2 regions of the Pseudomonas sp. CCC3.1 genome follow, and region 2 is predicted to be linked to the other one. Evidence: predicted binding sites of a transcription regulator. Region 2 holds the regulator's gene; the other holds the start of a gene.
What was found. Region 2 encodes FliA, which starts transcription of late flagellar genes. Its sites were predicted from a motif close to CTAAAGTTTNNNNNNNNNNNGCCGNTAA; they were not measured.
Positions count from the first base shown of each region.

Region 1 (16,258 bases), 2.9 Mb from region 2:
ATATCGGCGACGGCCTCAAGCCAGTACAGCGGCGTATTGTGTACGCCATGAGCGAGTTGGGCCTGGACGCAGACTCCAAGCACAAAAAATCGGCGCGTACCGTCGGTGACGTACTCGGCAAGTTCCACCCGCACGGCGACTCGGCCTGCTACGAAGCCATGGTGCTGATGGCGCAGCCGTTCAGCTATCGCTACACGCTGGTCGACGGGCAAGGCAACTGGGGTGCGCCTGATGACCCCAAATCCTTCGCCGCCATGCGTTACACCGAAGCGCGTTTGTCGCGCTATTCCGAAGTGCTGCTCAGCGAACTGGGTCAGGGCACGGCGGACTGGGTGCCGAACTTTGACGGAACCCTCGACGAACCTGCGGTGTTGCCGGCACGTTTGCCGAATATCCTGCTCAATGGCACCACCGGCATCGCCGTGGGCATGGCCACAGACGTACCACCGCACAACCTGCGCGAAGTCGCCAGCGCCTGCGTGCGTTTGCTCGATGAGCCCAAAGCGACTGTTGAGCAACTGTGCGAGCACATTCAGGGCCCGGACTACCCGACCGAAGCTGAAATCATCACCCCGCGCGCCGACCTGCTGAAGATCTACCAGACCGGCCGCGGCTCGGTGCGCATGCGTGCCGTGTACCACGTTGAAGACGGCGACATCGTTGTCACCGCGCTGCCGCACCAGGTATCGGGTGCCAAGGTGCTGGAACAAATCGCCGCGCTGATGCAGGCCAAGCCGACCAAGCTGGCGATGGTCACCGACCTGCGTGACGAGTCCGACCACGAAAACCCATGCCGCATCGTGATCATCCCGCGCAACAACAAGGTTGATCTCGACGAACTGATGCAGCATTTGTTCGCCGTGACCGAGCTTGAGTCGACCTTCCGGGTCAACATCAACATCATTGGTCTGGACGGCAAGCCACAGCTCAAAAACCTGCGCGCCTTGCTGGTTGAATGGCTGGAGTTCCGGGTTCGAACCGTGCGTCGTCGCTTGCAGTTCCGCCTCGATAAAGTCGAGCGCCGCCTGCACCTGTTGGACGGTTTGCTCACCGCTTACCTGAACCTCGACGAAGTGATCCACATCATTCGGACCGAGGAGCATCCCAAGGCCGAACTGATTGCCCGTTTTGCCCTGACCGAAACCCAGGCCGACTACATCCTCGACACGCGCTTGCGCCAATTGGCCCGCCTTGAAGAGATGAAGCTGCGCGACGAGCAAGACGCGCTGCGTAAAGAACAAGCCAAGCTGCAAACCTTGCTGGGCAGTGAAGCCAAGCTCAAAAAGCTGGTGCGCACTGAACTGCTGGCAGACGCCGAAACCTACGGCGATGACCGCCGTTCGCCGATTGTGTCCCGCACAGAAGCCAAGGCCTTGTCGGAAAACGAGCTGGTGCCGACTGAGCCGGTCACCGTTGTGTTGTCTGAAAAAGGCTGGGTACGTTGCGGCAAAGGCCACGACCTGGACGCAACCGGTTTGTCCTATAAAGCAGGCGACGGTTACAAAACCGCCGCTGCCGGGCGTTCCAACCAATTTGCCGTGTTTATTGATTCCACCGGGCGCAGCTATTCGGTGGCCGCGCACACCTTGCCGTCTGCCCGTGGTCAGGGCGAGCCGTTGACCGGCCGTCTGACGCCGCCGCCGGGCGCCACGTTTGAATGCGTGCTGCTGCCCGATGACGACTCGCTGTACGTGATTGCGTCCGATGCCGGATACGGTTTTGTGGTGAAAGGTGAAGACCTGCAAGCCAAAAACAAAGCCGGTAAAGCGTTGCTGACCCTGCCAAAAGGCGCGCAAGTCATGCTGCCGCGGCCTGTGGCGGATCGCGAGCACAATTGGTTGGCGGCGGTGACCACCGAAGGTCGCTTGTTGATCTTCAAAGTCAGCGACCTGCCGCAACTGGGCAAAGGCAAAGGCAACAAGATCATCGGCATCCCCGGCGAGCGGGTGGCCAGCCGTGAAGAGTACGTGACCGACATCGCCGTGCTGCCGGATAACGCCACCTTGGTGTTGCAGGCGGGCAAGCGCACCTTGTCGCTCAAGGCTGACGATCTTGAACATTACAAAGGTGAGCGAGGACGGCGAGGCAACAAGTTGCCGCGCGGTTTCCAGCGCGTGGACGCGTTGTTGGTAGAAACGCCAAATTAAGCGTGCTGCGTGCCGCCGAACTGCGTTTTTTCGCGCAGATCGGCGTCGCAGCGCTGGAGTCATGCTTGATATTCGCGGATGATATGGCGCACTTTCGGCACCGCTAATGGCGATGTGCCCAACGAGTTTTTTCGAGAATCACACTGTGGCGTGCCCTGCGGCGGCCACCTGGATGGAATGATGAACGTTCTGCGCCTTCCTTTAATTGCGTTGCTGGCCGGTGTGCTTGGCCTGGCGGGGTGCAGCGTGCACCAGCCAGCGTCCCTGTACCAACTGGACAGCGGCAACCCCGGCCAGCCCAAGCAAAGTGCTGGCATGGCGGTGGTACTTGGCCCGGTGATCGTGGCTGATTACCTGCAACGTGAAACCCTGCTGCAACGTCAAACCGATGGCAGCCTGAGCGCGGCCACCGATGGTCGTTGGGCGGGCAGCTTGTCGTCAGACATCGACCAGTTGCTGGTGCGCCAGTTGGCGTGGCGTCTGGACAGTCAACGCGTTGTTTTAGCACCTGCGACTGCGGGCTTTGCCCCGGACGTACAAGTGCTGTTGTCGATCACGCGGCTAGACTCGGGTAAAGACCAGCCTGCGATTCTGGATGCGCAATGGCGCCTGCTCGACCGTCGCGGCCAAGTGCGTGACAACCGCATGGTGCACCTGCAACAGCAGCACGACGGCAGCACGGCCTCACAGGTCAAGGCCCAAGGCGAATTGTTGCAGCAACTGAGCGAGCAACTGGCCGTGGCCCTTAAGCCGCTGGCCAATCAGCCGCCATTGATTGAGCCGCACAAGCCGGAAACCAAGTCTGCGCCCAAACAAGAAGTGAGCAAGCCAAAGATTCCGATGGCTGCACCGATTCGCACAGACATGGAAGTGTTCCGCTTCTGAGGCTGTTGCCAAACACAAAAAATCCCGCACCTGTGCGGGATTTTTTTTGGCTCTTGCAAACGGCGCATCAACCTCTCTGTGGGAGCGGGCTTGCTCGCGATTCAGTCGCCTCGGTACATCTGACTCACCGAGGTGTTGCAATCGCGGGCAAGCCCGCTCCCACAGGAAGTTCCGGATGGCTTTACCCGCGATTCTCATGCATGCGTGCCAGTTGGCGTTCGAGCATGGACGGGTAGGGCTCCATCAATCGCTCAACGCAGCAGGCGCCTTCGGGGCTGGCAATCGGGCGAATACGGGCGCGTTGACGGATCAACGCGTCGTCGCTGATTTTGCGTTCCACCAGCAGCAGGTTGCGGCTGTGTTGCGACAGCGCCAAGGCGTCTTGTGCCGTTTCAGTCAGCAGCAGGTCGATCTGGCTGATGCCGCTCAGCCCCTCACCCAGCACCAGGCCCAATTGCAGTTGCAAGGTGATGCCGCTGTCCGCGACTTCGATCTGCAAGGCATGGCCCAAGGCGCGTAACAACTCGCCGCAGCAAATAGCGTTGGTCAGGTAGTCGTCGCCGCTGTCTTCGCTATGGAACAGCATCAGCGTGCTGCCATCGTTCAAGGTGTGCAGCTCGCTTTGGTACAGCGACGCCGCCTGGTTCAGGCAGTCGCGATAACGCTCCAGCAGTTCCATCAAGCGGGCGCGTGGCAAGCGACGCAGTTGCTCTTGAGCGCCCAGTTGCACGGCCAGCACCGCACTCGGTTGCGGCGCAGCAGGTTTGCTCGGTTGGGCTTTGACCAGCGCAGCAGGCGCGACCGCCGTTGGGGTGGTGTCGCGCAAGTCAGCGAACGGGTCTTCGTCGTCGCTCTCGTCTTCTTCGGTGCTGATCACTTGGCGCGGTGCCGCTTTGGGCGCTGGCACGGCGGGGGCTTCATCAAAGCCTGGATCACGCAGGTTGCGTACTTCGAAGGCCGGTTCGTCTTCTTCGGCTTCTTCTTCGTCGTCGTAATCCGGTTCTGGCTCGGGTTCCGGCTCAGGCGCCGGTGGGGCCAGGCGGGTGTGCAGCTGACGGGCCAGATCACCGATTTCATCCTGGCGATTGATGGCCGGGGTGTACGGGTCGGGTTCACGCAGCCAGACACGCAACTGCAATAAAGGTGTCGTAATGTTCCTGCCCAAACGCAAGCTCAGTGCCAGCGCCAATGCCAGCAAAATAGCGCTCAAAATGCCCATGCTCTGCAAGCTGATGGTCATCGGCTGCTCGAACTGGTTCATGTCCAGGCTGATGCGCAAGTGCCCGGCCGTTACATCCTGAAAGGTAATTTTGGTCTGATACACGCCTTCGGTTTCGCCCAGCAGGCTGCTTTTTGGGCGTTGGCCGGCTTCGGCGAGGATGCGGTTATCGACGCTATAAATAGCAGCGTGCGCCACCAGCGGGTTTTTGGTCAGGTTGTTGAGCAGCACGTTGAGGCTGAGGATGTCGTTGGACACCAGCAACTCGGTCGCCGACGTGGCTGTTTGTGTGGTCAGGCTCTGGCCCAGCGCATCGGCTTGCTCGTGCATGGCCTGTTTGAACTGCAAGCCCATCACCACGGCGTAAATGACCAACGCCAAGGCGACTAGGATCACGTTGTGGCTGGCAATACGCAGAGCAATCGGAACGCGTCTGTCGCGAAGGGCCCGGAAGATCAGCAGGAAGAAGTTATCGGTTTTTACAGGCGATGGCCGGTTCACTGAGCGCGGCTCTTAGTCCGTTAAGTTGGTGCGCAGTATAGCGAGCAGCCCTGAGGCGGCAAAGCCTTGGCGATGCCCGATGGTCACTGAAAGTGGGTAGAATGCGTTTTTTTTAGCGAATGGGGGTGTGCCTTGCGCGAAATCGTCCTGATAAACATCACCGGTGAAGACCGTCCGGGTCTCACTGCGGCCATCACCGGCGTGCTGGCCAGCAATGGTGTGAATATTCTCGACATCGGTCAGGCCGTCATCCATGGCGTTTTGTCGTTGGGTTTTCTGGTGAATATTCCCGAAGCCGAGCAAGTGTCCGCCGTGCTTAAAGACCTCCAGCCGCTGATCGCTAATGAGGGGCTGCAACTGCGTTTTGACCCGATTACCGAAGATCACTACCAGCGTTGGGTCAGCGAGCAAAGCCAGAAGCGCCATGTCGTGACGTTGATGAGCCGTCAGGTGACCGCCCTTGAGTTGCAGCGCGTGACCTCGGTGATCAGCCAGCACGGGCTGAACATTGAGCAGACCGATCGTCTGTCAGGCCGTGTCCCGCTGGACGCGCCTACGCAGTTGAGCAAAAGCTGCATTGAGTTGCGCGTGGTCGGCGAACTGGCCGACATCGACGCCCTGCGTGCAGCGTTCTTTGACTTGGCGCAAGAACTCCAGGTCGACATCGCTTTGCAAGAAGACACCCTGTTCCGCCGCAATCGCCGTCTGGCGGTGTTCGACATGGACTCCACGCTGATCGAAGCCGAAGTCATCGACGAACTGGCCAAGGCCGCTGGCGTGGGCGATCAAGTGTCGGCTATCACCGAGCGTTCGATGGCGGGTGAGCTGGACTTCAAGGCCAGCTTCAAAGAGCGCTTGGCGCTGCTGAAAGGTCTGGATGTGGGCGTGCTGGATTCCATCGGTGCGTCGTTGCGCCTGACCGAGGGGGCAGAGGTGTTGTTTGCCGAACTCAAGCGTCTGGGCTACAAAACCGCGATCCTGTCAGGCGGTTTTACCTACTTCGCCAAGCAATTGCAGGCCAAGCTGGGCATCGACTATGTCTTCGCCAACGAGCTGGAAGTGGTGGATGGCAAAGTGACGGGCGTGGCGGTTGAGCCGATTGTTGATGCACAGCGCAAGGCAGACTTGCTGACTGAGCTGGCGCACAAGGAAGGTTTGAGCCTGGAGCAGACCATTGCGGTCGGTGACGGCGCCAATGACTTGCCGATGCTGGCCATTGCCGGTTTGGGTGTGGCGTTCCGCGCCAAGCCGCTGGTTAAAAAGTCGGCTAAGCATGCGATCACAACCTTGGGTCTGGACGGCGTGCTGTACCTGCTGGGTCAGCGCGACCGCAACAGCCAGGGTTAAGCGTTGACGCATCCCCTGTAGGAGCGAGCTCGTCTCGCGATCTTTTGATGGTTTAAAAGATCGCGAGGCAAGCTCGCTCCTACACGGTCTGAAGTGTTATTCGCCGATCTTCTCGCCCATCATCACGGGCGTACCTGCCGCCAGCGTTTCAGCCCACTTCACTTGTTCCGGGCCAAACAACACGATGGCCGTCGAACCCAGTTTGAAACGACCCAACTCGGCACCTTTCTCCAAATGGATCGGCGCACGGGCCGCTTCGTCGTAACGGAAGGTTTTCAGCTCGCGCTTAGGCGGGGTGACCAGACCGGCAAACACCGTCTCAATCGATGCCACGATCATGGCGCCAACCAGTACCACGGCCATCGGGCCGCGTTCGGTATCAAAAATACACACAGCACGTTCGTTGCGGGCAAACAGCTCCGGCACGTTTTCGGCGGTGGTTTGGTTAACCGAGAACAGACGGCCCGGCACATAGATCATTTCGCGCAGAGTGCCGGCTAGTGGCATGTGCACGCGGTGGTAGTCCTTGGGCGACAGGTAAATGGTGGCAAATTCGCCGCCCATGAACTGCGACGCCACGGCGGCATCGCCGCCCACCAGTTCCAGCACGCTGTAGCTGTGGCCTTTGGCCTGGAACACACGGCCGTGTTCAATCGGGCCCAATTGGCTGATCGCGCCATCGGCCGGGCTCAGGATGGCACCCGGGGTTGGGTCCAGCGGGCGAGCGCCGTCTTTCAAGGCGCGGGTGAAGAAGGCGTTGAAGTGCTCGTATGCGGTCACGTCCTCAACCAGTGCCTGAGACATGTCCACTTGGTAGCGCTTGGCGAACCAGGTGGTGAATGCATTTTTAAACCAGCGCACGCGGCATTCAGCAATACAGCCGGCCAGACGTGACAGCAGGTGATGCGGCAACAGGTACTGACTCAGGAGAAACAAACGCTTTTTCATGCAAAATCCTTAGTTTTTTACAGGCAGTTCGACGGGCGTGTCGGGGTGGTTGCCCCATTCGCCCCAAGAACCGGCATAGCCTTTCACGCGCGGATAACCGAGCGCTTTGGCGACCAGATAAGTAAAGCCAGAGCGGTGGTGAGTCTGGCAGTGGGTAATCACTTCTTTGTCCGGCGTGATCCCAAGGTCCTTGAGGACGTGGGCCATGTCGGTGCGGATGCGCAGGTTGCGGGATTTATCCATGCCTGCGGTCCATTCAAAATGCGTGGCGCCGGGGATGTGTCCGCCCTTGGCCGCCAGTACTTTTTCGCCACGGTATTCGGCTTCGCTGCGCGCATCCCAGATTGCGAGATCTGCGGCGCCCAGGCGGCTTTGCAGGTACTCGCGGGTCGCGGTGGGCTCGTCGTGCAAGGTCAATGTAACCGGGCCAGTAGCAGCAGATGGAACATCTTGAGTGACGTCATACTTTTCGCCAATCCAGGCATGAATGCCGCCGTCCAGATAGTGATAGGCAGAGTGCCCGATCACATCCAGTAACCAGATAAAACGCCCGGCCCAGCCGCCACCTTCGTCGTCATACACCACGTACACAGCTTTGGGGTTGTGTCCCAACTCGCCAAACAGCGCTTCGAGTGCGGCCTGGGTCGGCAGCAAACCCGGCGCTGGAGGCTGGCCCAGTTGCGTGCGTTTGGGGTCGACAAAATGAGCGCCCGCGATATGCCCGGTTTCGTAGCGCGCAACGCTGGTCAGGTCGACCAGGATCAGGTTGGGTGCATCGAGTCGCGTGCGCAGGTCGCAGGGTTCAATGACTAACGGCAAGCCAGAGAAGTCAGGCATGTGTTCTCCAGAGCAAAAAAAGGGGCGAATTGTAGCGCAAGCGTTAGCGCCCGCGGGCAGTAAAGGTGTTTAGCGCTTTCTCGATACATTGCGCGGTTTTACCAAACGCTTGCACGCTGGTTTCCGAGAACGGCCCGCCGTCCTGGTCGGCCAGTATCAGCATGACCACGCGGCCATTACTGCCCAGCGAGCGTAGCAGCAGGTGTTCGCCGGGGAACAGGCTGCGCAGGTTATCGGGCAAGGCCGCCGAAATCACGGCGTTGTTTTCGGGTGTCAGGCGTACTTGCGCTGGTTTCGTCATCAAGCGTAGCAAGGCCGTACTGTCGCTGACATTCAAGGTCATGTCGAACGCTGTTTTTGGCACGCCCACGAGTTGAAACGGGCGCAGGATGCTCGACGTTTTATCGGCCATCAGCAGGATGATCCGACGCATGCCGCACGCCTGCAGCGCTTCACGCGCGCAGAGGGTGAGGTGCATCGGGTTAGCAAAGGCACTCGGCTCTTCGAGCAGCTGGCCGCAGAATTTGCGCCACGCTTGCAGTGCTTGCGCCGAAGGTGGCGGGGCAGGCTGGCCATGGGTGTTTGCGCGTCGCGCGTCCCAGGGCATGAGCAGCGAGAGCGCCGGGTGCCAGAGGTCGGGCATCGAGTGATAGCGGGCACTGCTCGCGGCATTCTGGTGCACCTGTTGCTGCACTTCATGCAGCGGCAACTGCAAATACAGGCTGCTCAGGTACTGCCAGCGCAGGTGATGCGGCGAGTCCCAGCCCTGCTGGGCCGACAGTGCCAGGCCATTGGCCAGCAACAGACTGTTGGCGGGGTGGCTCAGCCAGCGGCGCAGTGCCGGGTCGGCATCCAGATGTTGCTGCTGGAGCAGCGGGTGTTGAATGTCGCGGGCGATGTGCAGCACGTTGATCAGCGTGCGCTTGTCATCCGTGATCACCGCGTACCCTTGCATCACCCATTCGGGCAGCCGCCACAACTCGGCCAGGGCTCGACAGATTTCAAACAGGCGCACGCCAAACAGCGCGTGCTCAACCTTGCGGGCGCACTCACCCTTTTGAATCACCCGGGCTTCCCATTCTTCAAGCTGTTTGGGGTGGCTCATAGCCATCGGCCACAGCGGCGAGAAGAACAACAAACTGCCCCAGTACACTTCTGGCCACAATCGTGCGAGGCGGTTGCCAAACAGGCCGATGCCTTGTTGCGCGGCATGCTGGCTGATGAGCTGGACTTGTCGCAATGCCACGGGGATGTCTTCGGCGGGCAGCACCGGCATCTGTTCAAGCAATTCTTGGGTGCGCTTTAAACCGAGGCGATTAATGGCCACCTCAAGACTTTCGGCAGGCTCACTGAGGCTGCTTTGCGCGTGTTGATTGGCTTCACGGATCAGGCTCAGGGCGAGCGCCGGACTGTCTTGCATGACTTCGGCCATTTCGCGCAACGAGCGGCGACTGTCGCTGATGGTTTTGCACACCCGCGCATGACTTTGCTGCGGGATCGGCAAGGCAACCGCGTCGAGGTGGGTGACCCACGCATCCAGGGTGGAGGGCTGTACAGTCTTTTCAGTGGCCATGATGGGCGCGCGGTCATCATCAATGTAAGTGGAAATGAATATTGCACCGCCCAGTTCATCGCACAAGTTGTTGATGTCGCGGTTCATGACAGCGTCTGCAACTTCTTGGGTTTTCTTGCGCAAATGATCTGACGCGGGTGATGCAGAAAATGGTTTTTCTGCTTCAACGGCTATAGTCTGGCGCAGACATGCCGATAAGAAGTGAAAGAGTTTTAGCTACGCTGGAATATGCCCCGAACCCGACTCACTAAGTACCTTATTACCTATGGCTAAAATTATCGGCATCATCGTCGTATTCGCGAGTGTTCTCGGCGGCTATGTGCTTTCCCACGGCAAGATCGGTGCGCTGATTCAGCCTTTCGAGGTCATGATCATTGGCGGTGCGGCCTTTGGCGCCTTTCTGCAGGCCAACCCCGGCTACATGACGATGCACGTGATCAAAAAATCACTGAGCATGTTCGGTTCGCGTTTCACCCACACCTTCTACCTGGAAGTGTTGGGGCTGGTGTACGAGATCCTCAACAAGAGCCGCCGCGAAGGCATGATGGCCATTGAGGCCGACATCGAAGACGCGGCTGCCAGCCCGATTTTCGCCAAATACCCGACCGTTTTGAAAGACGAGCGCATGACCGCGTTTATCTGCGATTACCTGCGCATCATGTCGTCGGGCAACATGGCGCCCCATGAGCTTGAGGGGCTGTTCGACATGGAACTGTTCAACCTCAAAGAAGAACTCGAACACCCTTCACATGCCATCACCGGGATCGCCGACGGCATGCCGGGTTTCGGCATTGTGGCCGCGGTGCTCGGCATCGTGGTGACCATGGCCTCGTTGGGGGAAGGCGATCAGGCGGCCATCGGCATGCACGTGGGGGCGGCGCTGGTGGGGACCTTCTTCGGTATTTTGGCGGCGTATGGTTTCTTTGGTCCTTTGGCGACCTCGTTGGCCCACGATGCCAAAGAAGAACTCAACGTCTACGAGTCGATCAAAGCATCGCTTGTGGCCTCGGCCTCAGGCATGCCGCCGTCGCTGGCGGTCGAATTTGGTCGCAAAGTGCTCTATCCCAAGCATCGACCGAGCTTCTCCGAGCTGGAGCAAGTGGTTCGCGGTCGCTGATCTATGGAAAACAATCAGCCGATCATCATCAAGCGCGTCAAGCGCTATGCCGCAGGCCATCACGGCGGCGCCTGGAAAATCGCTTTTGCTGACTTCGCGACGGCGATGATGGCGTTCTTTCTGGTGTTGTGGCTGATGACCGCGGCCACCCCGGAACAAAAAATCGCCATTGGCGGCTATTTCAAAGACCCGATCGGCTTCACGGAAAGCGGCACGCCGTACATCATCGACCTGGGCGGTACGCCCGCGCTGGCGCCGGACAACACCCTCAACCCGGATGAGAAGCTGCAACCTCAGCCCGACAAAATCAAAGTCGATGCGGATCAGATTCAAAGCATGGCCGAGCAGGTTGAAAAAGAACGCCTGGAGCTGTTGCTGCAAGAACTGCAAAACAAGGTCGAAGAAAATCCGCAGCTGCAAAAATTCAAGGATCAACTGCTGTTCGAAATCACGCCTGATGGTTTGCGCATCCAGATCATGGATGCCGAAAACCGCCCGATGTTCGATGTGGGCAGTGCGCGCCTCAAGTCCTATTTCGAAGATATTTTGCTGGCCTTGGCCGATACCATTAAAGCGGTGCCGAACAAAATCAGCATCAGCGGCCACACCGACGCCATGCCGTATGCAGGCACGGGTGACTATGGCAACTGGGAACTCTCAGCCAACCGCGCCAATGCCGCGCGGCGAGCGCTGGTGGCGGGCAGCTACCCCGATAACCAAGTGGCGCGGGTAGTGGGCTACGCGTCATCGGTGCTGTTCGACAAAGCCCGCCCGACCAACCCGGTCAATCGCCGGATCGACATCGTGGTACTGACCAAAAAGGCCCAGCAAGCGATTGAGGGAGAGCAGGGGCCTGAGCCGGTCAAGGCACAAGAACTGCCCAAGGCGCTGGCTGACCCGATCAAATTGCCAGCCGACCAACAGCCGCCACCGATGCACGAAGAACGGCAGAAGCTGAACTTGTTTGACGACAGAATTCCAGCCAAGCAATAACCCCTCTGTGTAGGAGCGAGCTTGTCTCGCGATCTTTTGATCTGCAACATCAAAAGAGCGCGAGACAAGCTCGCTCCTACAGGATTGGGGAGGGCAGGGTGAGGTTCTAGTAGGTGCTTTCCGGCAAGCTGGCAATGATCGAGCGATAGCTGTTCATGCGCTGTTGCTGCACGCGGCCATCTTCCAGAGCCATCAACAACGCGCAGCCCGGCTCGCGGTCGTGTTTGCAGTCGCGGAAACGGCAGTGGCCGATCAAGTCGTTGAACTCGATAAAGCCCGCTTCCACATCAGCCCGGCTCACGTGGCCCAAGCCAAACTCGCGAATACCCGGGGAGTCGATCAACTCGCCGCCGCCTGGGAAGTGGAATAAGCGCGCAGTCGTCGTGGTGTGCGTGCCCTGACCGGAAATCTCCGACAGCGGCCCCACCCGCAGGTTGACCTCAGGCAGCAAGCTGTTCACCAGCGATGACTTGCCCACGCCCGACTGACCCACAAACACGCTGATGCGGCCGTCCAGCTGCGCTTGCAACTGCTGCATGCCATCGCCGTGATGCGCGGACACTTCGAGCACTGGGTAGCCCAACTGACGATAAACACCCAGCAACGCATTCAGCGCGGGGGCGTTTTGATCGTCGATCAAATCTGCTTTGTTGAGCAGCAACAGTGGACGAATCCCGGCGTGCTCGGCGGCGACCAGATAACGGTCGATCAGGTTGGCGTGCGGCTCGGGCATCGGCGCGAACACAATCACGATCATGTCGACGTTGGCGGCGACTGGCTTGAGCTGGCCACGGCTGTCGGGGCGGCACAGTTCGGTTTTACGCGGCAACTGGGCGACGATAACGCCGATGCCCTGATTGCCCGCGCGCCACACCACCGTGTCGCCGGTTACCAGTGCGGGCAGGTTGGCGCGCAAGTGGCAACGGAACATCTGGCCTTTCAGCTCGCCTTCCTGGGCTTCGACTTCGACCTGCACACCAAAGTGCGCGATCACCAGGCCGAGTTGCTCGGGGCCTAAGTCGCCGCCTTCAAGCGCTTCGACAGCACTGGATTCACGTTTGGCAGCGCGGGCAGCGCGCTCGCCCTGGATCTTTTCGATGCGCCAGTTTTGGCGACGATTGAGCTGGCGTTTGGCCATGGGTGTTCCGTGTTGATAAAACGATAAGGAGGGTAAAACGCTGGCGAGTTTAGCACGAGGGCCGTGCGCCTAAGCTAAACTGCGCGACTAAGCTCTGGAGGCCTTTATGAACAACGCGCAGAACCTGATCTGGATCGACCTGGAAATGACCGGCCTTGACCCGGACAACGACGTCATTATCGAAATGGCCACCATCGTCACCGACAGCAACCTCAACACCTTGGCCGAAGGCCCGGTCATCGCCATCCACCACAGCGACGACGTGCTCGCCCGCATGGACGAATGGAACACCCGGACTCACGGCGGCAGCGGCCTGACCCAGCGCGTCAAAGACAGCACCACCAGCATGGCCGAAGCCGAAGCGCAGACCATCGCCTTCCTTGAGCAATGGGTACCCAAAGGCAAATCGCCGATCTGTGGTAACAGCATCTGCCAGGACCGGCGTTTTCTGTACACCCACATGAAGGCCCTCGAAAGCTACTTCCACTACCGCAACCTCGATGTGTCGACCCTCAAAGAACTGGTAGCGCGCTGGGCGCCCGAAGTGCGCGATAGCCTGGTAAAAAAAGGCACGCACCTGGCGCTGGACGATATTCGTGAGTCGATTGCTGAGTTGCAGCATTACCGCAAACACTTCATCAAATTCTAAACACCTGCCCCTGTAGCCGCAGCCTGCGGCAGCGGCTACAAAAAACACGCCCCCTTTTGGTGCTCTCAGCAACTGAGTAGACTGCGCGCCTCATTGCAAGGATCGCCGCCATGTTGCTGATGCTCTATTTAGTTGCCATTACTGCCGAAGCCATGACTGGCGCGCTGTCTGCCGGGCGTCGGGGCATGGACTGGTTTGGTGTGGTGCTGATTGCCTGCGTCACTGCGCTCGGCGGGGGTTCGGTGCGCGATGTGCTGTTGGGGCATTACCCGCTGACGTGGGTCAAACACCCGGAGTATCTGGTGCTCACCACGTTTGCCGCCTTATTGACGATTTTCATTGCACCCCTGATGCGCCATTTGCGTTCGCTGTTTTTGGTGCTCGATGCGCTGGGGCTGGTGGCGTTTACCCTGATTGGCTGCATGACGGCACTGGAAATGGGCCAAGGCATGCTGGTGGCGTCGGTGAGTGGGGTGATTACCGGGGTCTTTGGCGGCATCCTGCGTGACATCTTCTGCAACGACATCCCGCTGATTTTTCGTCGCGAACTCTACGCCAGCGTGTCATTTGCCGCCGCGTGGTGCTTTCTGCTGTGCACCTACCTGAACATGCCCAACGAACAGGCGATTTTCGTCACCTTGTTCGGCGGGCTGCTGCTGCGCCTGTTGGCGATTCGCTTTAACTGGGAAATGCCCAAGTTCGTGTACAACGACGAGCATTAATCGGCCAGCAGCGAATCCCCCAGGCCGCGGGCCATCTCCATGCCGTGAATCACACTCCAGAGCTGCTCGGCTTCAAGGCCTGAGAGGTGGGCGCTGATCTCGTCGGCGTTCAGTTCCGCGCTTTTTAACAGCAAAGACACCTGCATCAGTGCGTCCCGTGCGGGAATGCCGGGGTTGATGGTGAACAGCCGCGTGCAGTAATGGGGGCTTGTTTGGAAGGTGTCGAGGGGTGGGTCGGGGACGATCTTATTCATGCGCGAAACTCCAAGCGTTGGAGCTGTCGCCAATCCGCTGTCAATCGGAAAGGGTGGCAGCTATGTGCGGGTTGACAGACCGAGGAGTCTCGCGAACTCGGCGCACCCGAAGATGCCCCGCACATGGCCGCCATAACACAGTAGTGGTCATGCGAGATCAGACGGTCTGTCAAAACCGGCCACTGAAATCAGTGACTCAGCGAGACTATCCGCGCAGTTCCAGCGCCACAAGGCGGTGAGGATTCTCTAGGAAAGGTCCTGCGAATGAAAGGGATGAAGCCGGTACAGGCGTTGCGAATTGTGTGGGAATTACAACCACATCCTTGTGGGAGTGGGCCTTATGTGCGTTGTTCGTGCTGCTTAAGCGCCCACTCCACATGCTCCTGCACCAACTCGGACGGGTAATCACGCCGTGCGTTCAGCGCTTCCAGCACGGGAATCGTTGAGGGCGCATTGCCCAAGCCCACCGCCAGGTTGCGCAGCCAGCGTTCGTAGCCCGCCCGTCGCAGAGGCGAGCCTTCGGTGCTGCTTAAAAACGTGTCTTCGTCCCACATAAACAGCTCGGCCAAGCCGGCGTTGTCCAGGTTGTGCCGGGGCTTGAAATCGCCCTCGGCGGTGGTGCGGGCGAAGCGGTTCCAGGGGCAGACGATCTGGCAGTCGTCGCAGCCAAATACCCGATTGCCAATCAGCGGGCGCAATTCTTCGGGGATCGCGGTTTTAAGCTCAATGGTCAGGTACGAAATGCAGCGCCTCGCATCCAGCACATACGGCCCGACAAACGCGTTGGTCGGGCAAATGTCCAGGCACGCGGTGCAGCGCCCGCAATGTTCCGTTTCGTGAGGTTCATCCACTGGCAGCGGCAAATCCACAAACAATTCGCTCAAGAAGAAGTAACTGCCCGCTTTGCGATTGAGCACCAGGGTGTTTTTGCCGATCCAGCCTAATCCGGCTTTTTGCGCGATGGCTTTTTCCAGCACCGGGGCGCTGTCGACAAAAGCGCGAAAGCCGAATGGGCCGATGTCTTTTTGAATGCGGTCGGCCAGTTGCTGTACGCGCTTGCGGATCAGCTTGTGGTAGTCGCGGCCCAAGGCGTAGCGCGACACGTAGGCTTTCTCGGGTTGGGCCAGCAATTGCGCCATGTGGGTATCGCCGGGCAGGTAGTCCATGCGCAACGACACCACGCGCAACGTGCCGGGCACCAGTTCTTCGGGGTGTGAGCGTTTGCTGCCATGGGCGGCCATGTACTCCATGTCGCCGTGATAGCCAGCGGCCAGCCAGCGCTCCAGATGGTGTTCGTGTTCCCCCAAATCAAGGCCAGCAATGGCGACTTGTTGAAAGCCCAGCTCACGGCCCCATTCCTTGATGGACTGAGCAAGCGCGGGGAGGTCGGCAGTAATAGCAGGCATGAGGCAAGAGAAACCGGAGCTGAGATGCGTATAATTCTGCCAGACATCGGAGCCCGACACGCATGCCGCAGACCAAACACCTGTTTCCTGAACCCCAGCCACTGCGCGCAGACACTTTGGCGCGACTGCCTGCGCGTGCGCCAAGCGCGCACAAGGGCCAGTTCGGGCATGTGCTGCTGATTGGCGGCGACCGGGGTTTTGGCGGCGCCATTACCCTCAGTGCCCAGAGCGCGCTGCGCTGTGGCGCGGGCCTCGTGTCGCTGGCGACCCGGCCAGAGCATGTGCCTGCGGCCTTGGCCCGGCTGCCTGAGGTGATGACCTTGGGCGTGCTGTCGGCCAACCAGTTGATGGGCGCCTTGGCGCAAGCCTCGGTGGTCGTGGTGGGGCCGGGGTTGGGGCAGGCGGCGTGGGGGCGCAGTCTGTTATCGGCGGCGGCTCAAGCAAAAATGCCTCAAGTGTGGGATGCCGATGCGCTAAATCTGTTGTCCAACGCTGACTTTTCGCTGCCAGCAGGCTGCGTGC
Region 1 is NZ_CP133778.1:4,734,601-4,750,858, reverse strand. It holds gene parC (DNA topoisomerase IV subunit A) at 1-2,147, shown strand, start outside; gene RHM56_RS20755 (PqiC family protein) at 2,328-3,032, shown strand; gene RHM56_RS20750 (AhpA/YtjB family protein) at 3,214-4,752, opposite strand; gene serB (phosphoserine phosphatase SerB) at 4,885-6,099, shown strand; gene asd (archaetidylserine decarboxylase) at 6,196-7,047, opposite strand; gene RHM56_RS20735 (rhodanese-like domain-containing protein) at 7,057-7,884, opposite strand; gene RHM56_RS20730 (HDOD domain-containing protein) at 7,928-9,457, opposite strand; gene motA (flagellar motor stator protein MotA) at 9,723-10,574, shown strand; gene motB (flagellar motor protein MotB) at 10,578-11,567, shown strand; gene rsgA (small ribosomal subunit biogenesis GTPase RsgA) at 11,674-12,705, opposite strand; gene orn (oligoribonuclease) at 12,812-13,354, shown strand; gene RHM56_RS20705 (trimeric intracellular cation channel family protein) at 13,465-14,076, shown strand; gene RHM56_RS20700 (DUF3077 domain-containing protein) at 14,073-14,330, opposite strand; gene queG (tRNA epoxyqueuosine(34) reductase QueG) at 14,669-15,736, opposite strand; gene RHM56_RS20690 (NAD(P)H-hydrate dehydratase) at 15,799-16,258, shown strand, end outside.
Region 1: the regulator FliA is predicted to act here: its motif matches at 9,628-9,655, upstream of motA (flagellar motor stator protein MotA).

Region 2 (16,258 bases):
AGGGGCAGTTAGGCGTGCCGCTGTTGCTGCTGGTGATGCTGGCAATGATGATGCTGCCCATCCCGGCATTCCTGCTGGATGTGTTTTTTACCTTCAACATTGCGCTGTCGATCGTGGTGTTGCTGGTGTGCGTCTACGCGCTGCGGCCCCTTGATTTCGCGGTGTTCCCGACCATCTTGCTGGTCGCGACGCTCATGCGCCTGGCGCTCAACGTGGCTTCAACCCGAGTGGTGATGCTCCACGGTCAAGAGGGCCACGCCGCTGCCGGTAAGGTGATTCAGGCATTCGGTGAGGTGGTGATCGGCGGCAACTACGTGGTCGGTATCGTGGTGTTCGCGATTTTGATGATCATCAACTTTGTGGTGGTGACCAAAGGTGCCGGGCGTATTTCCGAGGTCAGCGCGCGTTTCACCCTTGACGCCATGCCCGGCAAGCAAATGGCAATCGACGCTGACCTTAACGCCGGCTTGATCGATCAAAACCAGGCCAAGCTGCGCCGCCAGGAAGTCGCCCAAGAGGCTGAGTTCTACGGCTCTATGGACGGTGCCAGCAAGTTCGTGCGCGGTGACGCTATCGCCGGTCTGTTGATTCTGTTTATCAACCTGATCGGCGGCATGGCGGTGGGTATTTTCCAGCACGGCATGAGTTTCAGCGAAGCCGGTAAGGTGTACGCCTTGCTGACCATCGGTGACGGTCTGGTGGCGCAATTGCCGTCGCTGCTGTTGTCGACTGCCGCCGCGATCATGGTGACCCGTGCTTCGGGCTCCGAAGACATGGGCAAGCAGATCAATCGTCAGATGTTCGCCTCGCCCAAGGCGCTGGCGGTATCGGCTGGCTTGATGGCCGTGATGGGCATTGTGCCGGGCATGCCGCACTTCTCGTTTCTCAGCCTGGCCGCTGTTGCCGGTGGTGCTGCTTACCTGATGTGGAAAAAACAGAACGTGGTCAAGGTGCAGGCCCTGCAAGAGGTGCAGCGCCAGCAAGAGCTGCTGCCTTCGCCAGCCCGCGCTCAGGAAACCAAAGAGCTGGGTTGGGATGACGTCACGCCCATCGACATGATCGGGCTGGAAGTGGGCTATCGCCTGATCCCGCTGGTGGACCGCAATCAGGGTGGGCAGTTGCTGGCGCGGATTAAGGGTGTGCGTAAAAAGCTGTCCCAGGACTTGGGCTTTCTGATGCCGACCGTGCACATCCGCGACAACCTCGATTTGGCGCCCAGCGCTTACCGCCTGACCCTGATGGGGGTGATTCTGGCCGAGGCCGAGATTTACCCGGACCGCGAGCTGGCGATTAACCCCGGGCAGGTGTTCGGCACCCTTAACGGGATTACCGCCAAAGACCCGGCCTTTGGCCTGGAAGCGGTGTGGATCGAAGTCAGCCAGCGCAGTCAGGCGCAATCGCTGGGCTACACAGTGGTCGATGCCAGTACGGTCGTGGCGACGCACCTGAATCAGATTCTGTACAAGCACTCCCATGAGTTGATTGGCCATGAAGAAGTCCAGCAATTGATGCAGTTGCTGGCCAAGTCTTCACCTAAATTGGCCGAAGAGTTGGTGCCCGGCGTCTTGAGCCTGTCGCAGTTGCTCAAGGTCTTGCAGGCGCTGCTGGCCGAACAGGTGCCGGTACGCGATATACGCAGCATTGCCGAGGCGGTCGCGAACAATGCCCATAAGAGTCAAGATACTGCCGCTTTGGTTGCCGCTGTGCGGGTCGGCTTGTCCCGCGCCATCGTGCAAAGCATTGTCGGCGTTGAGTCTGAGCTGCCTGTGATCACCTTGGAGCCCAGGTTGGAACAAATATTGCTCAATAGTTTGCAGAAGGCAGGTCAAGGTCAGGAAGACGGTGTTTTGCTGGAGCCCAGCATGGCTGAAAAGCTTCAGCGTTCGTTGATCGACGCGGCTCAGCGTCAGGAAATGCAAGGCAATCCAGTGATCCTGCTGGTGGCCGGCCCGGTACGCGCGATGCTTTCGCGGTTTGGCCGTTTGGCGGTGCCGAACCTGCACGTGCTGGCGTACCAGGAAATTCCTGACAACAAGCAAGTGACGATCGTTGCGACAGTTGGCCCTAACGGCTGAGGGTTTGATTTATGCAAGTGAAGCGATTTTTCGCCGCCGACATGCGTCAGGCCATGAAACTCATTCGTGACGAGTTGGGGGCTGATGCCGCCATTATTGGCAATCGCCGGATCGCTGGCGGGGTTGAGCTGACTGCGGCCCTGGACTACAAATTGTCCGCGCTGGCCCCCAGGGTGCCGAACGTTGAACTGGAAGAAGAGCTGCGCAAGACCCAATCGAAGATTGTGTCGGCCCAGGCTGAGTTGAGTTTGCGCGGCGAGGGCGATGCCGAGGCCAGCCGTCAGTTGTTCGCAGGCTTGCCGCTGACTGCCGCCGAACCGTTGATTGAGCCCACGCTGGTTGAGCCTCCGCGCCCGCTGGCCGCGCCTGCGCCGTCGATTGACCAGCGTGCTTTCGACAACATGCGCAATGAGCTCAATGGCCTGCGCGAGTTGCTCGAAGTGCAACTGGGCTCGCTGGCCTGGAACCAGCTGCAAGGCTCAAGGCCCGAACAGGCCAACTTGTGGCGCCGTTTGCAGCGCATCGGATTGTCCGGTCCGTTGTCACGCGATTTGTTGGCGCAAGTGGCCCAGATAGATGAGCCGCGTCAGGCCTGGCGGATGTTGCTGGCGTACCTGGCGCGCATGATTACAACCCCGGAGCTGGAGCCGCTGGAAGAGGGCGGTGTGATCGCGATGGTCGGTCCCGCAGGCATGGGCAAAACCACAACGCTGGCTAAGCTGGCGGCGCGCTATGTACTCAAGTACGGCGCGCAAAATATCGCATTGGTGAGCATGGACAGCTTTCGTATCGGCGCCCAGGAGCAGCTTAAAACCCTGGGGCGCATTCTGAATGTACCGGTGACCCACGTGGCCCCCGGCCAGTCGTTGGGCCAAACCCTTGAGCCGCTGGTGCGCAAGCGCGTGGTGCTGGTTGATACCGCAGGCCTGCAAGCCAGCGACCCGGCATTACGCCTGCAACTCGACAGCCTCGCGGGGCGCGGGATCAAGGCGCGCAACTACCTGGTGCTGGCCACGACCAGCCAGAAACAAGTGCTGGCGGCGGCTTATCTCAGTTACAAGCGCTGCGGGCTGGCGGGTTGCATTCTGACCAAGCTGGATGAAACGGCGAGTCTGGGCGAGGTGTTGAGCCTGGCAATCGGGCACGCGCTGCCGGTGGCGTATCTCACGGACGGTCCACGGATCCCCGACGATCTCCACTTGCCGCGTCGTCACCAATTGGTGAGCCGGGCCGTCAGCGTGCAAATGCAGGAAGAACCCAGCGAAGAAGCCATGGCCGATATGTTCGCTGATATCTACCACAGCCCGCCCAAACGGGTTGGCTGAGGCAGTGATGATTACGTTGCAATGTACCTACATTGATGGTCTGCACGGTGTTGTTCCTGGGGAACACGCAGCAGTCTCTGTAGCCGCGTCTAAGTAAGACAAGGTAAAAAAAGATCATGGGCAGCATGCATCCCGTACAGGTGATCGCAGTGACCGGCGGCAAGGGTGGCGTCGGTAAAACTAACGTGTCAGTCAATTTGTCCATCGCATTGGCCGAAATGGGTCGGCGCGTCATGTTGATGGACGCCGACCTCGGGTTGGCGAATGTCGATGTCCTGCTGGGACTGACCCCCAAATTTACCCTGGCCGATGTGGTCGAGGGGCGTTGTGAGCTGCGTGATGTCTTGCTCCAGGGCCCCGGCGGGATCCGCATCGTGCCAGCAGCTTCGGGCACCCAGAGCATGGTGCACCTGAGCCCCGCGCAACACGCCGGTCTGATTCAGGCCTTCAGCGATCTGAGCGATAACCTGGATGTGCTGGTCATCGACACCGCCGCCGGGATTGGCGAATCGGTGGTGAGTTTTGTGCGCGCCGCCCAGGAAGTGCTGCTCGTGGTGTGCGACGAGCCGACCTCGATCACCGATGCCTATGCCTTGATCAAGCTGCTCAACCGTGACTACGGCATGAACCGCTTCCGGGTTCTGGCGAACATGGCCCAGAGCCCTCAGGAAGGGCGCAACCTGTTCGCCAAACTGACCAAAGTGACTGACCGCTTCCTGGACGTGGCCCTGCAATACGTCGGCGCCGTGCCCTACGACGAATGTGTACGCAAGGCTGTGCAAAAGCAGCGTGCGGTGTACGAAGCCTTCCCGCGTTCCAAGTGTTCGCTGGCGTTCAAGGCCATTGCCCAGAAGGTGGACACCTGGCCGCTGCCGGCTAATCCGCGGGGTCATCTGGAATTTTTTGTCGAGCGCTTGGTACAGCAAGCGGGTGGGGGACGGGTCTAATGACTGCCAGCGGCTATCGCATGTACAGCAAGCCGTCGCGTGACAGCCAATATGAGCTGATTGAGCGCTACGCGCCGCTGGTCAAGCGCATTGCGTATCACCTGCTGGCGCGTTTGCCCGCCAGCGTGCAGGTCGACGACCTGATCCAGGCGGGCATGATCGGCCTGCTTGAAGTGTCGAGCAAATACGACGCCACCAAGGGCGCGAGTTTTGAGACCTACGCGGGTATCCGCATCCGTGGCGCCATGCTCGATGAAGTGCGCAAGGGTGACTGGGCGCCGCGTTCGGTGCACCGCAACACACGCATGGTCAGTGACGCCATTCGGGTAATTGAAGCTAAAACCGGGTGTGACGCTAAAGATCACGAAGTTGCGGCCGAACTTAAGTTAAGTCTTGATGATTATTACGCCATCTTGAACGACACCCTGGGCAGCCGCCTGTTCAGTTTCGACGACCTGTTGCAGGACGGCGAACACGAAGGGCTGCACGAGGATGGCGCCAGTGCTCATCTTGAGCCATCGCGAGACCTGGAGGATGAACGCTTTCAGGCCGCGCTGGCCGAAGCGATCAGCTTGTTGCCGGAGCGCGAACGGCTGGTGCTGGCGCTGTACTACGACGAAGAGCTCAACCTCAAGGAAATCGGTGAGGTGCTGGGGGTGAGCGAGTCGCGCGTCAGCCAGTTGCACAGCCAGTGCGCCGCACGATTGCGAGCGCGTCTGGGGCAGTGGCGAGCGCACTGATCACGTAGTTTCCCTGTAGGAGCGAGCTTGCCTCGCGATCTTTTGATCTTTAAAAGCAAAAGATCGCGAGGCAAGCTCGCTCCTACAGGTAATGAATGCCGAATTGATTGAATGGCGCCTTCAGAGATGAAGTGCGTTTAAGACTGCTTGGAGGTCGAATTGGACAAGAATATGAAAATCCTCATCGTTGATGACTTTTCAACGATGAGGCGGATCATTAAAAACCTGTTGCGTGACCTCGGGTTCACCAACACGGTCGAGGCGGATGACGGCACGACTGCGCTTCCGATCCTCAATCTGGGTCACATCGACTTTTTGGTGACGGACTGGAACATGCCTGGCATGACCGGTATCGAACTGCTGCGCCATGTGCGAGCGGACGAAAAACTCAAGCATTTGCCCGTGCTGATGGTGACTGCCGAAGCCAAGCGTGAGCAGATCATTGAAGCCGCCCAAGCCGGCGTGAACGGCTATGTGGTCAAGCCGTTCACCGCTATCGCACTCAAAGACAAGATCGAAAAGATCTTCGAACGCATCGGTTGAACGGTTCCCTGGGGGGCGCAATGGAGCAGAAAGATTCAACAACGGGCGAGTTTGAGTCGACCCTCAAAAAACATGCTCACGAACTGGTCGAAAGCCTCGAAAAGGGCCAGTTTGGCGACGCCGTGCAATTGATTCATGAGCTCAACCAGACCCGAGATCGCGGCCTGTACCGGGAAGTCGGCAAGCTGACGCGCGAATTACACAGCGCAATAGTCGATTTTCATATTGATCCGACCATGCCGCGCGCCGAAGAAGTGTCGCAGATCACGGATGCCACTGAACGTTTGGCTTATGTTGTAAAGCTGACCGAAGCCGCCGCCAATCGAACCATGGATCTGGTCGAGAACTGTACGCCGCTGGTCAATGGTCTGGGTCAGGAAGCCAAAGCCTTGAGTGCTGACTGGGGGCGCTTCATGCGCCGTGAAGTCGGTGCACAAGAGTTCCGTGAGCTGGCCCATCGGGTTGACAGTTTTTTGACGCGAAGCGAAGCCGAGCAGCAGATTGTCTCCAGTAATCTGACTGACATTCTGCTGGCCCAGGATTACCAGGACCTCACGGGTCAGGTGATCAAGCGCGTCACGCAGTTGGTCACGGACGTTGAGCGCAATTTGCTCAAACTGGTGCTGATGGCCAGTCAGGTAGATCGTTTCGCCGGGATCGAACATGACCGCGATGCGCTGCGTGCTGAAAATAATGCGCAAAAAAACCCGGCTAAGGGTGAAGGTCCGCAGATTCATGCCGATAAGCGTAGTGACGTCGTATCCGGCCAGGATGATGTTGACGATTTGTTGTCCAGTTTAGGTTTCTAGGTCTTGAGTAGGCGTGCGGGCGCAGTTGTCCGGCGCTGAAAGTCCCTACTTCAAGGAGCACGTACATGAGCTTCGGCGCCGATGAAGAAATCCTTCAGGATTTTCTGGTTGAAGCCGGCGAAATTTTAGAGTTGCTGTCCGAACAACTGGTCGAGCTGGAAAGCCGACCGGATGATGCCGACTTGCTCAATGCTATTTTTCGCGGATTTCACACTGTAAAAGGGGGCGCCGGTTTCCTTCAGCTCAATGAGCTGGTCGAGTGCTGCCACATTGCCGAAAACGTCTTCGACATCTTGCGCAAGGGTGAGCGCGGCGTCGACTCGGAGCTGATGGACGTGGTGCTTGAGGCGCTGGACGCGGTCAACGCAATGTTTGCGCAAGTGCGCGAGCGCAGCCCGATCACTGCGGCCACTCCGGCGCTGCTGGCGGCGCTGGCACGACTGGCCGAACCCGCTGCGACCCAGGCGCCAGCTGTACCGGAGCCGGTGGCAGCGGTAGCGGCGGCCACGCCAAGCAACGACATCGTCGACATCACCGACAACGAATTTGAGCTGCTGCTCGACTCGTTGAATGCCGTCAAGGCCGACGCCGCAGAAGGGGCTCAGGCCACTGACGTCGCCTCGCTCAATGACGAAATCAGCGATGCCGAGTTCGAGTCATTGCTCGACCAATTGCATGGCAAGGGGCAGTTCTCCCCGGATGCCGTTTCCCGTGCCACGCCGGGTGTTGCCCCGGCTGAGCCGGTGGCGGCCAGCAATGAAATCACTGACGACGAATTTGAAGCCTTGCTCGATCAGTTGCATGGCAAGGGCTCGTTCAGTGCCGATGCCCTCGACGCCGTTGCAACGGCGCCAGCAGAGGTGGCTGCCGGGCCGACTGAGCTGGCCCCGCAGACCCACCCGGATCACATCAGCGATCACGAATTTGAAGCGTTGCTCGACGAACTGCACGGCAAAGGCAAGTTCTCGGCCCAAAGCCCGGCTGTTGCGGCGGCGATAGCCTCGACGCCAGCGGCGGTTGCCGCGCCAGTCGCGAGTAAGCCCGACGCCAGCGCTGCAGCACCGCGTTCTGCGCCAGCCCGTGCAACGGCTCCTCCCGCGGAAAAACCGACCGCCTCCGAGGCCGAAACCACTGTGCGGGTCGATACCGCACGGCTCGACGAAATCATGAACATGGTGGGTGAGCTGGTGCTGGTGCGTAATCGTCTGGTGCGCCTGGGGCTCAACAGTCACGACGAAGCCATGGCCAAGGCACTGTCAAACCTGGATGTGGTCACCGCCGACTTGCAAACCTCGGTGATGAAGACCCGGATGCAGCCGATCAAAAAAGTCTTCGGTCGCTTCCCGCGTCTGGTTCGCGATTTGGCGCGCCAACTGAAAAAAGAAATCAGCCTGGAACTGGTGGGCGAAGAAACCGACCTCGACAAAAACCTGGTCGAGGCGCTGGCCGATCCGTTGGTGCACTTGGTGCGTAACGCGGTCGACCATGGCTGCGAAACCCCGGAAGAACGTGAAGCCGCTGGCAAGCAGCGTTGCGGGCGAGTGATTCTGTCGGCCGAGCAGGAAGGCGACCATATTCTGCTGTCGATCTCGGATGACGGCAAAGGCATGGACGCCAATGTGCTGCGCGCCATTGCTGTCAAAAAAGGCTTGATGGACAAAGACGCCGCCGACCGCCTGAGCGAGAACGACTGCTACAACCTGATTTTTGCGCCTGGTTTCTCGACCAAAACCGAGATTTCCGACGTGTCTGGCCGTGGCGTGGGCATGGACGTGGTGAAAACCAAAATCGCCCAGCTCAACGGTTCGCTGGCCATTGAGTCGACCCTGGGCAAGGGCTCGAAGATTGTGATCAAGGTGCCGCTGACCCTGGCGATCATGCCGACGCTGATGGTGATGCTGGGCAATCAGGCGTTTGCTTTTCCGCTGGTCAACGTCAACGAAATCTTTCACCTGGACTTGTCGCGTACCAACGTGGTCGATGGCCAGGAAGTGGTGATCGTGCGCGATAAAGCGCTGCCGTTGTTCTACCTCAAGCGTTGGCTGGTGGCTTCGGCGGTACATGAAGAACAGCGCGAAGGGCATGTGGTGATTCTGTCGGTGGGCACCCAGCGCATCGGCTTTGTGGTTGATCAACTGGTTGGCCAGGAAGAAGTGGTCATCAAACCGTTGGGCAAAATGCTTCAGGGCACGCCTGGCATGTCAGGCGCCACCATTACCGGTGACGGTCGTATTGCCTTGATCCTGGATGTGCCGAGCATGCTCAAGCACTACGCCTCTCGGCGTATTTGATTCTGGTTGCGCGGGGCGCTGGTGCCCCAAGCCGCCTAACGGAGTGTTTATGGTAGTCAAGGTCCTGGTGGTGGACGATTCTGGTTTTTTCCGCCGCCGTGTCTCGGAAATTCTGTCCGCTGACCCGACGATTCAGGTGATCGGCACCGCCACCAATGGCAAGGAAGCCATTGATCAGGCGCTGCTGCTCAAGCCTGACGTCATCACCATGGACTACGAAATGCCGTTGATGGACGGCATCACCGCTGTGCGCCACATCATGCAGCGCTGTCCGACGCCGGTGTTGATGTTTTCTTCGCTGACCCACGAAGGCGCCCGGGTAACACTCGATGCGCTGGACGCTGGGGCCGTGGACTTCCTGCCGAAAAACTTCGAAGACATCTCGCGCAACCCCGACAAAGTCAAACAAATGCTGTGCGAAAAAGTACACAGCATTTCGCGCAGCAATCGTCGCGTGCCCAGCTACAACGCGCCGACGCCAGTGCCTGTTCCAGCACCTGCGCCGGTCAGTCGTCCGGCGCTCGGTGGTTTTGCGGCGCCAGCTCCCGCGCCAGCGCCTGTGCGGATCCCACCGATTGCCAGCCGCGCGGCACCGGCGCCAGTCGCCCATTCACCCGCGCCTAAACGAAAGCCCTACAAGCTGCTGGCCATTGGCACCTCGACGGGCGGCCCGGTGGCGTTGCAGCGGGTACTGACCCAATTGCCGGGTAACTTTCCGGCGCCTATCGTGCTGGTGCAGCACATGCCAGCGGCGTTCACCAAAGCGTTTGCCGAGCGTCTGGACAAACTGTGCCGCATCAGCGTCAAAGAGGCTGAAGACGGTGACACCTTGCGTCCAGGTCTGGCGTTGCTGGCCCCTGGCGGCAAGCAAATGATGATCGACGGCCGAGGCACGGTCAGGATCCTGCCAGGCGATGAGCGTTTGAACTACAAGCCGTGTGTCGATATCACCTTCGGCTCTGCGGCCAAGTCTTATGGTGACAAAGTTTTGGCGGTGGTTTTGACGGGCATGGGCGCGGACGGCCGCGAGGGCGCGCGTCTGCTCAAACAGGGCGGCAGTCAGGTGTGGGCGCAAGATGAAGCGAGCTGTGTGATTTACGGCATGCCGATGGCCATTGTTAAAGCCGGTCTGGCGGACGCGGTATACAGCCTCGACGACATGGGTCGGCATCTGATCGAGGCCTGCCATTAATGGACGTCCTCAGCCTGATCGGAATCATCATGGCCTTTGTCGCGATTATTGGCGGCAACTATCTGGAAGGCGGGCATTTTGGCGCCCTGGCTAACGGTCCGGCAGCGCTGATCGTACTCGGCGGGACTATCGGCGCGGCTTTGTTGCAGTCCCCCATGAGCGCCTTCAAGCGGGCCATACAGACCGTGGGCTGGATTCTGTTTCCGCCGCATATCGACATGGCTGGCGGCGTCGACCGGGTCGTCAACTGGAGCCTCACGGCGCGCAAGGAAGGCTTGCTCGGGCTTGAAGGCGTGGCCGACGCCGAGCCCGACAGTTATGCGCGCAAAGGCTTGCAGTTGCTGGTCGACGGGGTTGAGCCCGAGGCCATTCGCAGCGTGCTGGAGGTCGATTACATGACCCAGGAAAGCCGCGACATCGAAGCGGCCAAAGTCTTTGAATGCATGGGCGGCTATGCGCCCACCATCGGCATCATTGGTGCCGTCATGGGCTTGATTCATGTGATGGGCAACCTGGCAGACCCGACCCAGTTGGGCAGCGGGATTGCCGTGGCCTTTGTCGCAACCATTTACGGGGTGGCCAGTGCCAACCTGGTGTTGCTGCCGGTTGCCAGCAAGCTCAAGGGCATTGCCACGCGGCAATCGCTGTACCGCGAAATGCTGCTCGAAGGCATCCTCTCCATTGCCGAAGGCGAGAACCCGCGGGCCATCGAACTCAAGCTTCAAGGGTTTACGGGATAACCATGAGCCGTCGTCGTCGCGCTGTCGAAGAGCACGTCAATCACGAACGCTGGCTGGTGTCCTACGCGGACTTCATCACCTTGCTGTTTGCTTTTTTTGTGGTCATGTACTCGATTTCGTCGATCAATGAAGGCAAATACAAGGTGGTTTCCCAGGCGCTGGTCGGGGTGTTCAACGACAGCGAGCGCAGCATCAAGCCCATTCCGATAGGCGAAGAACGGCCGCTGACCAGCAAGCCTGCCGAGCCGCTGATCAAAGACAGTGAACAGACGGATGCCGGCCTGGGACAGATTCCGGATGACCCGCTTAAAGCCATTGCCAATGACATTACCCAAAGCTTTGGCGATTTGATTGCCTCCCACCAGATGACCGTGAGCGGCAACGAGTTGTGGGTCGAGATCGAACTCAATTCCAGCCTGCTGTTCGGCAGTGGCGATGCGATGCCCAGCGATCTGGCGTTCAGCATCATCGACAAGGTGGCGGCGATCCTGAAGCCTTTTGACAACCCGATTCATGTCGAAGGGTTTACGGATAATTTGCCGATCCGCACGGTGCAATATCCCACCAACTGGGAGCTGTCCTCGGCGCGTTCGGCCAGCATTGTGCGCATGATGGCGATGCAAGGTGTGAACCCTGCACGCATGGCGTCGGTGGGGTACGGCGAGTTTCAGCCGGTGGCCAATAACGCCACGCCCGAGGGGCGTGCGCTTAACCGTCGAGTGGTGCTGGTGGTGTCCCGCAATCTGGAAGTACGCCGCAGTCTGACGGGCAGCGGTACCGCCAAGGCAACACCGGATGCGGCCCTGAAGCGGGCTGGCACACAAACTGCACCGCCGCATACAACGCCGCTGGTTCGTGGGAATGGTGTCAATTCCCCGTCACCGTCCCTATAAGTGCATGTCAATTCTCGGCCGGCACAGTACAGCCGGGAGGAACAACTGAATGAGAGTCTGGGCAGTAGCTAATCAAAAAGGTGGAGTCGGCAAGACCACCACATCCATCGCACTGGCCGGTTTGCTGGCTGAGGCGGGCAAGCGCGTGGTCGTGGTCGATCTCGACCCGCACGGTTCCATGACCAGTTATTTCGGTTATGACCCGGACGCCCTTGAACACAGTAATTACGACCTGTTTTTGCACAAGGGCCAGGTACCGGAAGGCCTGACCGCGCAACTGCTGTTGCCCACCAGCAACGAGCAGATTGCCTTGTTGCCGGCCAGCACTGCGCTGGCCACCCTGGAGCGCCAATCGCCGGGGCAAAGCGGTTTGGGGCTGGTGATCGCCCGTGCCTTGGCCCAACTGTGGCAAGACTACGACTACGCGATCATCGACAGTCCGCCCTTGCTGGGTGTGCTGATGGTCAATGCATTGGCGGCCAGTCAGCAGTTGGTGATCCCGGTGCAAACCGAACACCTGGCGCTGATGGGGCTGGAGCGCATGGTCAATACCCTGGCGATGATCAACCGCTCGCGCCAGCAGGCGTTGCCGTTCTGCATCGTGCCGACCTTGTTCGATCGCCGTACCCAAGCCTCAATGAGCACCTTGCGGGTGTTGCGTGACTCGCACCCCGAAACGCTGTGGCAAGGCTTTATTCCGGTCGACACGCGTTTGCGTGATGCGAGCCGGGCAGGGCTGACACCTTCGCAGTTCGACACCAAAAGCCGTGGCACGATTGCGTACCGCGCCTTGCTCAAACATATGTTGACCCAGCAACTTTCACCGCAGGCGGTGTGAGATGGGCGGGCATCCAAGTACCTGTGTTGAGCGGCCGAGAACCCTGACTGGTTTTTGTCGCCTCAGCGTTGAGTGGGGCACTTTATGAAGCAACCGGTCGCGCTGTCCACGAGCCCGCAAGTGGCGTTGCAGTCTTACCTGGACACCTTGCTGTTTGATGCCACGGCAGAGGTACTGGATGAAGTCCCGCTGGCTGAGCCCGAGTCTGAAGCGCTGGAGGATTTCGCCGCTGCCGTGCTCGAAGAGCAGGTGCGTGATGCCCGCGCAGCTCCGGTAGAACTGGCGGTGCCACTGGCACTGTCAGCGGTGATCCCGACTGCCGAGTTATGGGTGCCGCCTCGGGTTGAAGCACATCATGCGAGCGCGTCGGGTACACGTTTGCCGGTTCGGGATGACGGGCGCCCTGCGTGGGCGAGCGAACCGTTCGAGTGCTTATTGTTCGACGTTGCCGGGCTGACACTGGCTGTGCCGCTGGTGTGCCTGGGCTCGATTTACTCGCTCGAAGGCCGTGAATTGACCCCGTTGTTTGGCCAGCCAGAATGGTTTTTGGGCATTCTGCCAAGCCAGAGCGGCAAGCTCAACGTACTCGACACGGCCCGTTGGGTGATGCCTGACCGCTACCGCGACGATTTTCGCGAAGGGCTGCAATACGTCATTTCGGTCCAGGGTTATGAGTGGGGGCTGGCAGTGCATCAGGTCAGCCGCTCGTTACGGCTGGACCCTAACCAGATCAAATGGCGCTCCCATCGCGGGCAACGTCCTTGGCTCGCGGGCACTGTGATCGAGCACATGTGTGCCTTGCTGGACGTCGCCGAATTGGCGGAATTGATCGCCAGTGGTGGCGCCAGACACATCGCAGCCCATCAAGCAGACACATAAGCGACCGGCCTTGAGCGCGGTCAGACAGCACACACCGTTATGGTTTTTAGTCAGGGGTTTGGGGAATGAAACAATCAGCCGCACAGGGTTCCGAAGATCCGATCCTGCAATGGGTCACCTTCAAGCTGGACAACGAGACCTACGGCATCAACGTGATGCAAGTGCAGGAAGTGCTGCGCTACACCGAAATTGCCCCGGTGCCGGGTGCGCCCGCCTATGTGCTGGGCATCATCAACCTGCGCGGCAACGTGGTAACGGTCATCGACACCCGTCAGCGTTTTGGCTTGAACCCTGCCGACATCAGCGATAATTCGCGCATCGTCATCATCGAAGCCGACAAGCAAGTGGTCGGAATTCTGGTCGACAGCGTGGCGGAAGTGGTTTACCTGCGTCAGTCTGAAATCGAAACGGCCCCCAACGTGGGCAACGACGAGTCGGCCAAGTTTATCCAGGGCGTCTGCAACAAGAACGGCGAACTGCTGATTCTGGTTGAGCTGGACAAAATGATGACCGAAGAAGAATGGTCGGACCTGGAGAACATCTGATTGATCCTTGAGGTGGCGGTAATCGTCCTGGGGCTGCTGTGGGCAGCCAGTCTGTATGCGTTCGTCACTTACGTGCGCAAACAGCGCGTGGCAGCGGCGCAGCAGGCCGTGGCCGATGCACAGCGCGATCGCCGCCTCAAAGAACTCAGCCGCCGCCTGGACACCTACCAGAACGGCAACGTGCAAATGGGCGAAGAACTGCACGAAATGCGCTCTGTCGTTGCGCCCCTGCCTGAAAAACTGACCCGCCTGGAACAGCGCGACCCGACCAGCCTGTCGTTTGATCAGGCCGCGCGGTTGGTGGGCATGGGGGCCAGCGTCGACGAACTGACCCAATCGTGTGGATTGACCCAGGCTGAGGCCGAGTTGATGAGCAAGATGCATAAGGGTTAATGCTTCATACGACTACCGGTGTAGGAAGCTGCCGCAGGCTGCGGTCTTTAGATCTTTTAAAAGATCGCGAGGCAAACCCTAATGCACGTCAGTTATTAAACGCAGCCAGAAACCTGTGGGAGCTTGGCTTGCCAGCGATGCAGGCGGTGCGGTTTCCCTGTTAAACCGCGCCGATACCCTCGCGGGCAAGCCCGCTCCCACAGGGTATATGTGTTAACTGACTGGCATTAAGGCAAGCTCGCTCTCTCACACAATTCCCCCACAAACGCCAAAAACGCTCGCACCTTGGCCGCCGGTAAATGGCGCGATGGATAGAAGGCGTACAGCGGAAATCGCTCATCTGGCCAGTCCGCAAACACGTCCACCAAGCGGCCGTCCTTGAGTGCTGGCGTCAGCCCCAAATCAAGCATCTGCGCCACCGCGTGACCGTGTTCGCAGGCGCTGTACAAGGTGCTGGCATCGTTGATGATCAGTCGACCGTCGGTCTGCACGATGATCTTTTCTGCGCCTCGATGAAACTCCCACGCAAAAGGCCGCCCGGTCTGCGTGTCGCGAAAATCGATGCATACGTGCTGGCCATCCTCCAGATCGCGAGGGGTCAGAGGGCGGCCATGGCGCTCGAAATAGGCCGGTGCCGCGACGGTTAACACCCTGACTTCCATCAGCTTGCGCGCAACCAGTGATGACGATTGCGGATAGCCGAAACGAATGGCCAGGTCAAAGCCGTCTGCTACCAGATCGCCCAGTTGATCCTTGGTGTGCAAGTCCAACTGCAATTGCGGGTGGCGGCTCATGAATTCGCCCAGCGCGGGGCCGAGCACCTGTCTTGAAAAATACGGGTCGATATTGACCCGCAAACGTCCGCGTACGGTCAGCGCGCTGTCTGCCGCCGAGTTGGCTGCGTCTTCGAGGCCAGCCAGCAACGGGGCGACTTCCTGGTAAAACCGCCGCCCTTCGTCGGTCAGTTGCACCGACCGTGTGGTGCGGTCGAACAGGCGAATGCCCAAGCGTTTCTCCAGTCGGGAGATGGCCCGGCTCACGCCTGAAGGCGTGATGTCCAGGCTGTCGGCCGCTTTGGCAAAGCTGCCACTGTCGACCACAGCACTCAACACGCCCATGCCGCTGGCCAATCCCGGATCGAAGCTCATTGATGATTCCTTGTCATGTGTGCATTGACACTGATGCTATCGAAGAACGAGGTTCTTGGGCTGGATAATTCAGCTCACACAACAGCCGTTGTTTGAGTTGAGGAGAAACGCATATGTACGCAGTTACAGGCATTACCGGGAAGGTGGGTGGCGCCGTTGCCCGGACTTTGCTCGGTGCCGGGCAGTCGGTGCGGGCAGTGGTTCGCAGCACCGAAAAGGGCCTGCCTTGGGCGCAACTGGGGTGTGAAGTGGCGCTGGCCGACGTCGACGACGCCCAAGCCATGGCGCAGGCTTTCACGGGTGTAGACGGGGTGTTCATCATGCTGCCATCCAACTTCGACCCGCTCCCGGGGTTTCCCGAGGCGCGCTTGATCGTCGAGAATATTCGTCAGGCGCTCGAATACGCCAAGCCGGGTAAGGTGGTCTGTCTGTCGACCATCGGTGTGCAGGCGACTCAACCTAATCTGCTTAACCAGTTGCAATTGCTTGAGCAGGCGGTGGGCACACTGGACACGCCCGTGGCGTTTTTGCGCCCCGGCTGGTTTATGGAAAACGCCTTGTGGGATGTTGCTCCAGCGATTGAGCACGGGGTGATTCCAAGCTTCTTGCAACCACTGGACAAGCCCGTGCCGATGATTGCCACGGCGGATGTTGGCCGGGTGGCTGCCGAACTTTTGCAGGATGTATGGCAAGGGCAGCGCGTGGTTGAACTTGAAGGCGTTCAGCGCGTGACGCCGAATCAGATTGCCGAGACGTTCGCCCGGTTGCTCGGCAAGCCCGTGAGCATGGAGACCGTGCCTCGTGAACGTTGGCAGGCGTTGTTTACGGCTCAGGGCATGCGCAACCCGTTGCCACGCATGCAAATGATCGATGGCTTTAACGAAGGCTGGATTGAGTTTG
Region 2 is NZ_CP133778.1:1,850,995-1,867,252, forward strand. It holds gene flhA (flagellar biosynthesis protein FlhA) at 1-2,075, shown strand, start outside; gene flhF (flagellar biosynthesis protein FlhF) at 2,087-3,400, shown strand; gene fleN (flagellar synthesis regulator FleN) at 3,517-4,347, shown strand; gene fliA (RNA polymerase sigma factor FliA) at 4,347-5,087, shown strand; gene RHM56_RS08385 (chemotaxis response regulator CheY) at 5,259-5,630, shown strand; gene RHM56_RS08390 (protein phosphatase CheZ) at 5,651-6,439, shown strand; gene RHM56_RS08395 (chemotaxis protein CheA) at 6,505-8,730, shown strand; gene RHM56_RS08400 (chemotaxis response regulator protein-glutamate methylesterase) at 8,780-9,922, shown strand; gene RHM56_RS08405 (flagellar motor protein) at 9,922-10,662, shown strand; gene motD (flagellar motor protein MotD) at 10,665-11,555, shown strand; gene RHM56_RS08415 (ParA family protein) at 11,605-12,393, shown strand; gene RHM56_RS08420 (CheW domain-containing protein) at 12,478-13,272, shown strand; gene RHM56_RS08425 (chemotaxis protein CheW) at 13,338-13,817, shown strand; gene RHM56_RS08430 (DUF2802 domain-containing protein) at 13,818-14,210, shown strand; gene RHM56_RS08435 (LysR family transcriptional regulator) at 14,438-15,358, opposite strand; gene RHM56_RS08440 (NmrA family NAD(P)-binding protein) at 15,472-16,258, shown strand, end outside.